Regions from separate parts of the Bradyrhizobium australafricanum genome, predicted to be linked through region 2. Evidence: predicted binding sites of a transcription regulator. Region 2 holds the regulator's gene; each other region holds the start of a gene.

Region 1 (3,716 bases), on a different contig from region 2:
GCCGTTGGAGTGCACGCCGGAGGAAGCCAGCCCGATCACGGCATCGCCCGCCGCGATATTCGCGGTCGGCAGCAAGGTGCCGCGCTCGGCCGCGCCGACCGCAAAGCCGCCGAGGTCGTAATCGCCGTCCTTGTAGAGGCCGGGCATCTCGGCGGTTTCGCCGCCGATCAGCGCGCAGCCGGATTCCCGGCAGCCCTCGGCGATGCCGGCGACGATCTGCGCGGTGGCCTCCGGATGCAGCTTGCCGCAGGCGAAATAGTCGAGGAAGAACAGCGGTTCCGCGCCCTGCACGACGAGGTCGTTGACCGACATCGCGACCAGATCGATGCCGATGCCGCCATGAATGCCGGTCTCGATCGCGATCTTCAGCTTGGTGCCGACGCCATCGGTCGCGGCCACCAGGACCGGATCCTTGAAGCCGGCGGCCTTGAGGTCGAACAGCCCGCCGAAACCGCCGATCTCGGCGTCCGCGCCAGGCCGCGCGGTGGCCCGCACCATCGGCTTGATCAGATCGACCAGTCGATTGCCGGCGTCGATATCGACACCCGAATCCGCGTAAGTGAGCCCGTTTTTGCGCTCGGTCATGCCCAATTCCAGATGATCAGGGGCTGGTTACGAGGAATTCCGCCCCCGCGCAATGGCTCGCGGCGCTGCTGCCGCGATACTATGTAGATAACACAAGGCGGCTGCGCAAAAGAGCCGGATATCGAGTAAAATCAGGCTTCTAGCCGGGAAGCGATCCAAGTTGAGCATTCCGAACATCATCACCCTCGGCCGCATCATCCTGGTGCCGGTGATCGTCTGGGCCATCGTGTCCAGCCAGATGGAGATTGCGTTCGCGATCTTCGTGATCGCCGGCGTCTCGGACGCGGTCGACGGTTTCCTCGCCAAGCGCTTCAACATGACGAGCGAGCTCGGCGCCCTGCTCGATCCGCTCGCCGACAAGGCGCTCCTGGTGTCGATCTATGTCGCGCTCGGAATCTGGGGCGCGGTGCCGCGCTGGATCGTGATTCTCGTGGTGTCGCGCGACATCATGATCGTCTCCGCCGTGATTGTGTCATGGTTGTTCGACAAGCCGGTCGAGATGAAGCCGCTGATGGTGTCGAAGCTGAACACGGTGGCGCAGGTCGCGTTCGCAGCGCTGGTGCTGGCCTCGCTCGGCTTCGGCTTTCAGCCGCACCCTTACGACCTGATCCTGATGGGCCTGGTCACGATCTTTACTTTGGGTTCGGTGTCCCTCTATCTCGTGGAGTGGGTGCGGCACATGAGCACGATCGAAGCTCGGTAGGCGGGATCCGGAAAAGTAGAAGCCGGTTTTCCCGCGACAAACGCGACGCGTTTGCGCATGGCTAAAATGAAGTGGTTCGGAGACTTGCGTGGCCAGTAGCGTTCAACCTCGTCAATTGGCCTTGGCCCTGCCGCACGAGGAGAAGCTGACCCGCGACGATTTCCTCGAGGGCCCTGCCAATGAGGCGGCGCTGGCGCTGATCGACGGCTGGCCGGACTGGCCGAACCGAATCATGCTGCTGGTCGGGCCTGACGGCTCCGGCAAAAGCCACCTCGCCGCGATCTGGGCCGAGACCGCCGGTGCGCGCTCGACCGCGGCGCATGCGCTGACCGCCGACACGGTGCCGACCGCGCTTGCGACCGGTGCGCTGGTGGTCGAGGATCTGAGGCCGTCGGATTTCGACGAGCGCGCGATGTTTCATCTGATGAATCTGGCGCGCCAGGACGATGCCTACGTGCTGATCACGGCGCGCATTCCGCCCTCGGCGTTCGAGATCGAATTGCGCGACCTGCGGTCGCGGCTCCGCGCGGTGCCGACCGTGACGCTGCTGCCGCCGGACGACCAGCTGTTCCGCGGCCTGATCGTCAAGTTCTGCGCCGACCGCCAGATGAGCGTGGACGAGCCGCTGGTCAGCTATCTGAGCAGCCGGATCGAGCGTTCCTACGTTGCCGTCCGGCAGGCGGTCGAGCTCCTGGATACCGAGGCACTCCGGCTCGGCCGTCCGGTCACGCGGGCGCTGGCGGCGGAGCTGTTGCGCGATGCCTGATCCATCCCCGCGGCTTGACGGCGCAGGCGAGCGGAACATCAATGTCATCGAAACGTCATCGCAATATCACATGGTCTCTGCGGCTCTCGGCTAGACCGCCCTGGCCCCTGCCCTGAATTGGACCAGCACTTGATGGACTCGGTACAAGCCACTGAAATCAAAGAAAAAGAGGCGGAATTTCCCGCCATTCCCGCAATCGCGACCAGCCCCGAGCGCTTCATTAACCGGGAGCTCTCCTGGCTGCACTTCAACCGGCGGGTGCTCGAGGAATCGGTCAATCTCGGCCATCCCGTGCTGGAGCGGGTCCGCTTCCTGTCGATTTCGGCGAATAACCTCGACGAGTTCTTTATGGTCCGTGTCGCCGGCATCAAGGCGCAGGTCCGCGAGGGCATTACCGAGCGCAGCCCGGACGGCCTACTGCCGGCCGATCAGCTCGTGATGATCAACAAGACAGTCTCGCAGCTCGCCTCCGACCAGCAGGCGATCTGGAGCGACCTGCGGGATATCCTGGCCAAGGTCGGCATCCAGCTGGTCGACGGCCGCGACGTCACCAAGTCCGAGCGCAGCTGGATCGAGGATCACTTCCTCCACAGCATCTTCCCGCTGCTGACGCCGCTGGCGATCGACCCGGCGCATCCCTTCCCGTTCATCCCGAATCTCGGCTTCACGGTGGCGCTGCAATTGTCGCGGATCTCCGACGGCAAGGCGATGAACGCGCTGATCCGCATGCCCGGCAAGATCGACCGCTTCATCCGCATCCCCTCCACCAAGGAAGGCGCGCCGGCGCGGCTGATCACGCTGGAGCAGGCCACCGGTCTCTTCATCGGCCGCCTGTTCCCCGGCTACACTGTCAAGGGCCAAGGCGCATTCCGCATCATCAGGGACTCCGAACTCGAAATCGAGGAAGAGGCCGAAGACCTCGTTCGCCTGTTCGAGACCGCGCTCAAGCGGCGCCGCCGCGGGTCGGTGATCCGGCTCGAGATCGAGGCCACGATGCCAGAGGAGCTGCGCATCTTCGTGCAGCACGCCTTGTCGGCAGCAGACGACGAAGTGATCCTGGTCGACGGCGTGCTGGCGATGAACGAGCTGTCGCAGCTCACCCGCCTCAATCGCCCCGACCTCGAATTCCCGCCCTATGTGCCGCGCCACCCCGAGCGGGTGCGCGATCATGGCGGCGATATCTTCGCCGCCATTCGCCAGAAGGACCTCGTGGTCCATCACCCCTACGAATCCTTCGACGTCGTGGTGCAGTTTCTACAGCAGGCAGCACGCGATCCCGACGTGGTCGCGATCAAGCAGACGCTCTATCGCACCTCGAACAACTCGCCGATCGTGCGGGCGCTGGCGGAAGCCGCCGAAGCCGGCAAATCGGTGACCGCGCTGATCGAGTTGAAGGCGCGCTTCGACGAGGAAGCCAATATCCGCTGGGCCCGAGACCTCGAACGCGCCGGCGTGCAGGTGGTCTACGGCTTCATCGAATTGAAGACGCATGCCAAGCTGTCGATGGTGGTGCGCCGCGAGGGCGGCAATCTCACGACCTATGTGCACACCGGCACCGGCAACTATCACCCGGTCACCGCGCGCATCTACACCGACCTCTCCTACTTCACTTCGGATCCGATCATCGGCCGCGACGTCGCGCGGGTCTTCAACTACATCACC
Region 2 (3,716 bases):
GTGCCAGAGCTTGGTCGCCTGTTCCTGCAGCGCCTTGACCAGATGCGGATGCGCGTGCCCGAGCGCGTTGACCGCGACGCCCGAGGTGAAATCGAGATAGCGGTCGCCGTTGGTTGCGATCAGCCAGGCGCCCTCACCGCGCTCGAAGCCGAGATCGACCCTGGCGAAGACGGGGAGCAGATGCGACGTGGCAGCGTTGGTCATGGCGATCACTGACGGTTTTTAAGCCGACAATTGCCGCTGCGCCTTGACGCCAGCGCAGCAACGGCCAGCTTCGGAAAACAAAACGGCCGCCTTTGCGGGCGGCACGTGGCGGGCATTCTATGCTGCGGTCGGTAAGTGTCAATCGCCACGAAGTGGCCTTCCTGCAATGCGAAACGAGCGCAATCCGGAGCATTCCGGTGCGGTGGAAAAGCCTCATCGCGATGCTTAACTGTGTGGGAACATGTGGACGCACGGCCGCGGACTCTTGCGCCAGAGTCACGCCATATTGTAGCGTTTGGCCTGTCGGGTACGACATCTCGTGCGGCGGTACTGGACCCTCTAAGTAGCCTTCGTGTCTCGCGTAAACGTTCGGGCGCAACACCGTGCCCGGCGAGGGCTAAGGGATTCTGGCCGCAGGGATATTTGTCCAGATTGGCTCGCAGCGCCGCTCCAATGATTGGCCGGCGCTGCGCGAAGGGAAGAATGCGATGACTGTATTGACCTGGTCCGACGATCGCGTCGAGCAGCTGAAGAAACTCTGGGAGTCCGGCCTGTCGGCCAGCCAGATCGCGGCGGAACTTGGCAATGTGACGCGAAACGCCGTGATCGGCAAAGTGCATCGGCTCGGCCTCTCCGGCCGCGCCAAGGCACCCTCCACGGCCGCGCCGCGGCAGCGCAAGGCTCGCCCGGCCCAGCACATGATGCGGGTGGCGCGTCCGGTCTCGCGCGGCAACACCGCGCTGGCGCACGCCTTCGAGGTCGAGATGGAGCCCGATCCGATCTCCTACGACAATGTGGTGCCGATGAGCCAGCGGCTCTCGCTGCTCGAGCTCAACGAGGCCACCTGTCATTGGCCGGTCGGCGATCCCTCGAGCCCGGAATTCTTCTTCTGCGGCGGCAAGGCGCTCGCCGGCCTGCCCTATTGCGCGCATCACTCGCGCGTCGCCTACCAGCCCGCCGCCGATCGCCGCCGGCCGTCGGCGAAACCGCAGATCAAGTGAGCACTCGGGAAAACGACGGAAAACCTCAAAAACAAATCCCCGCGAAAGCGGGGATTTTTTTTGTGTGATCCGTAGCCCGGCTATATCACCAGCGTCGTCCCGGCGCAGGCCGGGACCCATAACCACGAATGGGTGTTGTTAGAAAGCCGTCTGGCCGCGTGCCGATTGCGCTGGCCGCGGCGTATGGGTCCCGGCTTGCGCCGGGACGACGTAGTGTTGCGGTTTATGAATGCCGCATGGCCGTTACGGCTGCGGCTCGGCCTTGGCAAAGCGGTCGTCGAGCGCGTAGCCGGCGCCGCGCACGGTGCGGATCGGATCCTGCTCGCGGCCCGGATTGAGCAGCTTGCGCAAGCGGCCGATATGCACGTCAACGGTGCGCTCATCGATGTAGATGTCGCGGCCCCAGACGCTGTCGAGCAGTTGCTCGCGGCTGAACACGCGGCCGGGATGCTCGAGGAAGAATTCGAGCAGGCGATACTCGGTCGGCCCGAGATCGATCGGACGGCCCGAGCGCGCCACGCGGCGCTTCTCGCGGTCGAGCTCGATGTCGCCGTAGGTCAGCACGGTCGCAAGCCGCTCCGGGCTGGCGCGGCGCAACAGGCCCTTCACCCGCGCCAGCAACTCCGGCACCGAGAACGGCTTGACGATGTAATCGTCCGCGCCGGTGGCAAGCCCGCGCACGCGCTCGCTTTCCTCGCCGCGCGCGGTCAGCATGATGATCGGAAGCTGCTTGGTCTCGGGCCGCGCCCGCAGGCGGCGGCACAGTTCGATGCCGGACAGGCCCGGCAGCATCCAGTCCAGCACCACGAGGTCGGGAACGCGCTCCTTCAGCCTTGTATCCGCATCGTCGCCGCGCCCCACCGTCTCGACATCGTAGCCTTCCGCATCGAGATTGTAGCGCAACAGCGTCGTCAGCGCTTCCTCGTCTTCGACTACCAGAATGCGTGCGCTCATCGGTTTAAGTTCTTTCTCTGTGGTGATCCGTTGCCCAGACGCAAACCGAAACGCTTACTTCCTTGAGCATAGTCCCCGCGGAAACGATTTTTCGCGAGGATCATCCAGTTTCGCTCTTGCCGGTTCCGTGCTTGCCGATCATGCCTCAGTTGCCCGGCACCGTGGTGGCAAAAGTGGTCATGTCGCCCTTCGGGCGCTTGTCGGTGATCTGCTGGCCCTCGATCATGTAGAACACGGTCTCGGCGATATTGGTGGCGTGATCGCCGATCCGCTCGATGTTCTTGGCGCAGAACATCAGATGGATGCAGAACGAGATGTTGCGCGGATCTTCCATCATGTAGGTGAGCAGTTCGCGGAACAGCGAGGTGCAGATCGCATCGACCTCCTCGTCGCCCTTCCAGACGTTCATCGCCGCCGGCAGGTCGTGCGCGGCGTAGGCGTCGAGCACCGACTTGACCTGCGACAGCACGAGGTCGGTCATGTGCTCGAGGCCGCGGATCAACTTCAGCGGCTGGAAATCGCTCTCCAGCGCCGCGACGCGCTTGCCCATGTTCTTGGCGAGGTCGCCGATCCGCTCGAGGTCGGTGGCGACGCGCATCGCGCTGACGATCTCACGCAGGTCGATCGCCATCGGCTGGCGGCGGGCGATCGTCAGCACCGCCCGCTCTTCGATGTTGCGCTGCAGATTGTCGATCTCGATGTCGGCGGCGACCACGCGCTTGCCGAGCGCGACGTCGCGACGGATCAGCGCGTCGACCGACTCGGTAATCATCCGTTCGACCAGGCCGCCCATCTCGGCGACCAGGCGGGTCAACTCCTGCAGGTCGCTGTCGAATGCCTTGGCGGTATGTTCAGAAGCCATCGCTTGTCTCCCTCAACCATGATCCCGGGGATCATGGCTTCGTGTCCTGAATTTTAGCATGACCTGATCGGAAAACCGGTTTCCACTTTTCCGGATCATGCGCCGGTCAACCGAACCGGCCGGTGATGTAGTCCTGGGTGCGCCGATCGCTCGGTGAGGTGAAGATCTTGTTGGTGTCGTCGAACTCGATCAGCTCGCCGAGATACATGAAGGCGGTCTTGTCGGAGACGCGCGCCGCCTGCTGCATGTTGTGGGTGACGATCGCGATCGTGTAGTCCTCGGAGAGCTCCTGGATCAGTTCCTCGACCTTGGCGGTCGAGATCGGGTCGAGCGCCGAGCACGGCTCGTCGAACAGGATCACCTCGGGGCGCACCGCCACGGTGCGCGCGATGCACAGGCGCTGCTGCTGGCCGCCGGAGAGCGACAGGCCGGAGGCGTTCAGCTTGTCCTTGACCTCGTTCCACAGCGCGCCGCCGCGCAGCGCCTTCTCGACCCGGTCGTCCATCTCGGACTTCGATATCTTCTCATAGAGGCGGATGCCGAAGGCGATGTTCTCGTAGATCGTCATCGGGAACGGCGTCGGCTTCTGGAACACCATGCCGACCCGCGCGCGCAGCAAGTTGAGGTCGAGCTTGGGGTCGAGAATGTTGGTCTGGTCCAGCATCAGCTGGCCGACCGCACGCTGGCCCGGATAG
Region 3 (3,716 bases), on a different contig from region 2:
AAATTCCGCGTGTTTTAGCGCGCTGAAGTTGCGCCACACGGTCGATCTGCCGCGCAGGTTTCTGAACATGTTCGACAACGCCGCCGCTTCGGCACAGTCACCATCGTCGTCGTTCAACGCGCTGCGAGAGGCGGCTGAACGTCTCCGGATTGTCGGCGCAACCCGGCGCCGACCTGCCGCCACGCGACAGGCCGCACACGGCCGACGAAGCGGCCGAGGTAGTGGACTCGCCGTCCCGTCCCGATCCTCACAGCACCTTGCGCTGTGCGAGGTTCTTCATCAGCGCACCGACGCCGAAGGTCCAGGGCTCGCATTCGTCGCTATTGCGCATCCGGTTGACCAGCTTGCCGAGCTGCGGCGCGGCGATGGTCACGATGTCGTCGCGCTTGTGGGTAAAACCCTCGCCCTTGGCATCGCGGTCCTTGACCGGCGCGAACATCGTGCCGAGGAACAGCGCAAATCCATCAGGATATTGATGCACGGGGCCGATGGTCTGGGCGACCAGGTCGGTCGGATCGCGGCTGATCTTGCTGATCGAGGAATGGCCCTCGAGCACGAAGCCGTCTGCGCCAGTCACGGTCAGGCCGACATCCATCTTCCTGACGTCGTCGAGCGAGAAGGTCTGGTCGAATAGCCGGAGCAGCGGACCGATCGCGCAGGAAGCGTTGTTGTCCTTGGCCTTCGACAGCAACAGCGCCGAGCGCCCCTCGAAGTCGCGCAGATTGACGTCGTTGCCCAGCGCGGCGCCGACGATCTTGCCGGCGGCGGAGACAACAAGCACGACCTCCGGCTCCGGATTATTCCAGGTCGACTTCGGATGCAGCCCGGCATCCATGCCTGATCCGACCGAGGACAGCGTCGGCGCCTTGGTGAACACTTCGGCGTCGGGACCGATGCCGACCTCGAGATACTGGCTCCAGGCATTCTGATCGATCAGCACCTGCTTCAGTTTCATCGCCTGCTCGGAGCCGGGCTTCAGCTTGGAGAGATCGTCGCCGACCAGGCGCACCACCTCCTTGCGGATCGCGTCCGCCGAGGACGGATTGCCGCGCGCCCGCTCCTCGATCACGCGCTCCAGCATCGAGATCGCGAAGGTGACGCCGGCGGCCTTCAGCACCTGGAGATCGACCGGTGCCAGCAGATGCGGCCTGGTCTTGTCGCGGCCGTCGGGCGGGGTGTTGGCAAGGATCGCCTCGAAATCGCCGATCCGCTCGCCGCGCGTGGCGCGCAGCGCGGCCGCGGGATCGCCTTCCTCGCAGAGCGAGCTCACCGTCGGGAACCGCGCCGTGACGTCGAACACGCCGTCTGCCCGCACCGCGACGACAGCCGGCCCGCCGGCCTGCGGCAGCCAGACCCGCCCGACCAGCGTGCCGGCGGTGCCGTCCTCCGGCAGGACGTCTTTTGGCGTGAGCGAAATCATCGGCACATCTCCCTTTTTGGTTTTGTCGGCTTGTTAGCACAGTCCGCCCGGCGGCGTGAAACAGCGGTCACGGCATTGTCATAGAGGGGTAACATCGCCCGTCAATGCTGCCGTCCGATCCATCTAACACACTGAAAGACGGACCTTCATGACGACCTCCGCCCTCACCGACGAAGCCTCCCGGGATGAAGCCTTGCGCGACGAAGCCTTGCGGGATGAAGCCTTGCGGGATGAAGCCTTGCGGGATGAAGCCTTGCGGGATGAAGCCTTGCGCGCCCGCATCCATCAGGAGATGGCCGACAGCCTCGACGAGGAACTCGAGCTCGAGCTCGACGACATGAGGCTCGACGAGCTCGACCATGACGGCGCCGCCGGCGGGCCGTCGATCGACCGCAAGTTCTATTTCCGCGAATTGCTGCGGCTGCAGGGCGAACTGGTCAAGCTACAGGACTGGGTGCAGCACGAGAAGAAAAAGGTCGTCGTGCTGTTCGAGGGCCGCGATTCCGCCGGCAAGGGCGGCGTGATCAAGCGCATCACCCAGCGGCTCAACCCACGGGTCTGCCGGATCGCGGCGTTGCCGGCGCCCAACGAGCGCGAGCGCACGCAATGGTACTTCCAGCGCTATGTCTCGCATCTGCCGGCCGGCGGCGAGATCGTGCTGTTCGACCGCAGCTGGTACAACCGCGCCGGCGTCGAGAAGGTGATGGGGTTCTGCAGCGACGAGCAGTATGAGGAATTCTTCAACTCGGTGCCGGAGTTCGAGCGCATGCTGATCCGCTCCGGCACCGTCCTCCTGAAATACTGGTTCTCGATCACCGACGAGGAACAGGCGTTCCGCTTCTCGATGCGGATCCAGGATCCGCTGAAGCAGTGGAAGCTGAGCCCGATGGACGTCGAGGCGCGGACCCGCTGGGAGCTCTACACCAAGGCCAAGGAAACGATGCTGGAACGCACCCACCTGCCCGACTCGCCATGGTGGATCGTCGACGCCGTCGACAAGAAGCGCGCCCGGCTCAACTGCATCTCGCATCTCTTGAGCCAGATCCCCTATCAGGCGGTCACTCACCAGCCGGTGGTGCTGCCGCCGCGCGTGCGCAACCCGGACTATCACCGCGGCCCGATCCCGCAGGAGATGTACGTGCCCGGACGATATTGATTCTGGGCACGAGCACGCTCTGTCCTCCCCCGCTTACGGGGGAGGATCACTAAATCGCGATAGTAGATTGTGAGGCAGCTCACTGGTCCTTTTGCGCCCTCCCTCTAAACCAGAGGTTGCTCGCAATTCGCGGGCTAGAAGGAGGCGTACGCTATGTTGAAAGAACATCTTGAAAGCAAAAGCTCGGCGACCGACCAGCCAGAAAGCTATAAGGGTGTTGCGACACATGCTATCCAAACCCTTGACCTCAGTTGGAGCGCGCCTATTCGTTACGGCGATTGCAAGCTGTCCGGCTTCTTGAACGGCACCCTGAACAACGGCCCCACTCTCAGGCTTCGTTCTGACGGAACAGCAGAATTGCTGGCAAAATTTTTCTCGACCGACGACGGTGATGTTTGGGTTATCGATCGTCTCGTTCTTTTGGACATTCACGGGACGGTGCTTTTTCAATTTCCACACCTTTCAAGCCCAGAAACCCAGACAGACAACCAAGTGCTCGATTGGGTAGCCGAACTGAGCTTCCCCGCCGTTTTCTTTTCTTCGGTCACAGGGGCGAACATGACCTATCGTTGCTAACCCCTAAGGGCGCGGTTCGCGGCTTATTCGACCTCCCCCACAAGCGGGAGAGGTGAAGTCCGGCACGTAGGCGACCGCGCCCTCGCCTCGCCTACCAATGGTGCAGGCGCGCGCACTTGCTGGCACCGGATACCGACGCTAGGCTTCCCCCGATCTGGTGCAGGGAGGCCCGCTTGACTCAATCCGACGACATCAAAATCTCCGAAGATCGCCGCGACGCGCTGCGCTATGCGCTCGGGATCGGCAGCGGCGCGGCGCTCGCGGCCGCGATGGCAACGCCGGCCTCGGCGCAGACGCCAGCCGACAACACGCTGGATCGCATCCGGGCCAACAAGGTGCTGCGGATCGCGGTGCTGCCGGGCGAGCTGCCCTATTTCAACAAGGACCTCGCCTCGGGCACCTGGTCCGGCTTCTCGATCGAGATGGCCAACGATCTGGCCAAACTGCTCGACGTCAAGCTGGAATATGTCGAGTCGACCTACGGCAATTCAATCCTTGATCTGCAGGCCAACAAGATCGACCTCGGCTTCGCGCTCAACCCGACGCCGCAGCGCGCGCTGGTGG

The links. The regulator PhoB, encoded in region 2, activates phosphate uptake and scavenging genes when phosphate is short. The targets are predictions, from matches to a motif close to TGTCATNNANCTGTCAT.
Region 1: J6525_RS28810 (RNA degradosome polyphosphate kinase) is a predicted target of PhoB. The motif match lies at 2,097-2,113, and genes of this name have one in related genera.
Region 3: ppk2 (polyphosphate kinase 2) is a predicted target of PhoB. The motif match lies at 1,497-1,513, and genes of this name have one in related genera.

The regions. Positions count from the first base shown of each region.
Region 1 is NZ_JAGKJL010000038.1:6,988-10,703, reverse strand. It holds gene purM (phosphoribosylformylglycinamidine cyclo-ligase) at 1-585, opposite strand, end outside; gene J6525_RS28820 (CDP-alcohol phosphatidyltransferase family protein) at 746-1,288, shown strand; gene J6525_RS28815 (P-loop NTPase family protein) at 1,377-2,054, shown strand; gene J6525_RS28810 (RNA degradosome polyphosphate kinase) at 2,187-3,716, shown strand, end outside.
Region 2 is NZ_JAGKJL010000048.1:40,645-44,360, forward strand. It holds gene J6525_RS32865 (aspartate aminotransferase family protein) at 1-204, opposite strand, end outside; gene J6525_RS32870 (GcrA family cell cycle regulator) at 693-1,205, shown strand; gene phoB (phosphate regulon transcriptional regulator PhoB) at 1,449-2,159, opposite strand; gene phoU (phosphate signaling complex protein PhoU) at 2,305-3,021, opposite strand; gene pstB (phosphate ABC transporter ATP-binding protein PstB) at 3,128-3,716, opposite strand, start outside.
Region 3 is NZ_JAGKJL010000006.1:910-4,625, forward strand. It holds gene J6525_RS07410 (fumarylacetoacetate hydrolase family protein) at 248-1,420, opposite strand; gene ppk2 (polyphosphate kinase 2) at 1,713-2,576, shown strand; gene J6525_RS07420 (DUF6294 family protein) at 2,730-3,152, shown strand; gene J6525_RS07425 (transporter substrate-binding domain-containing protein) at 3,326-3,716, shown strand, end outside.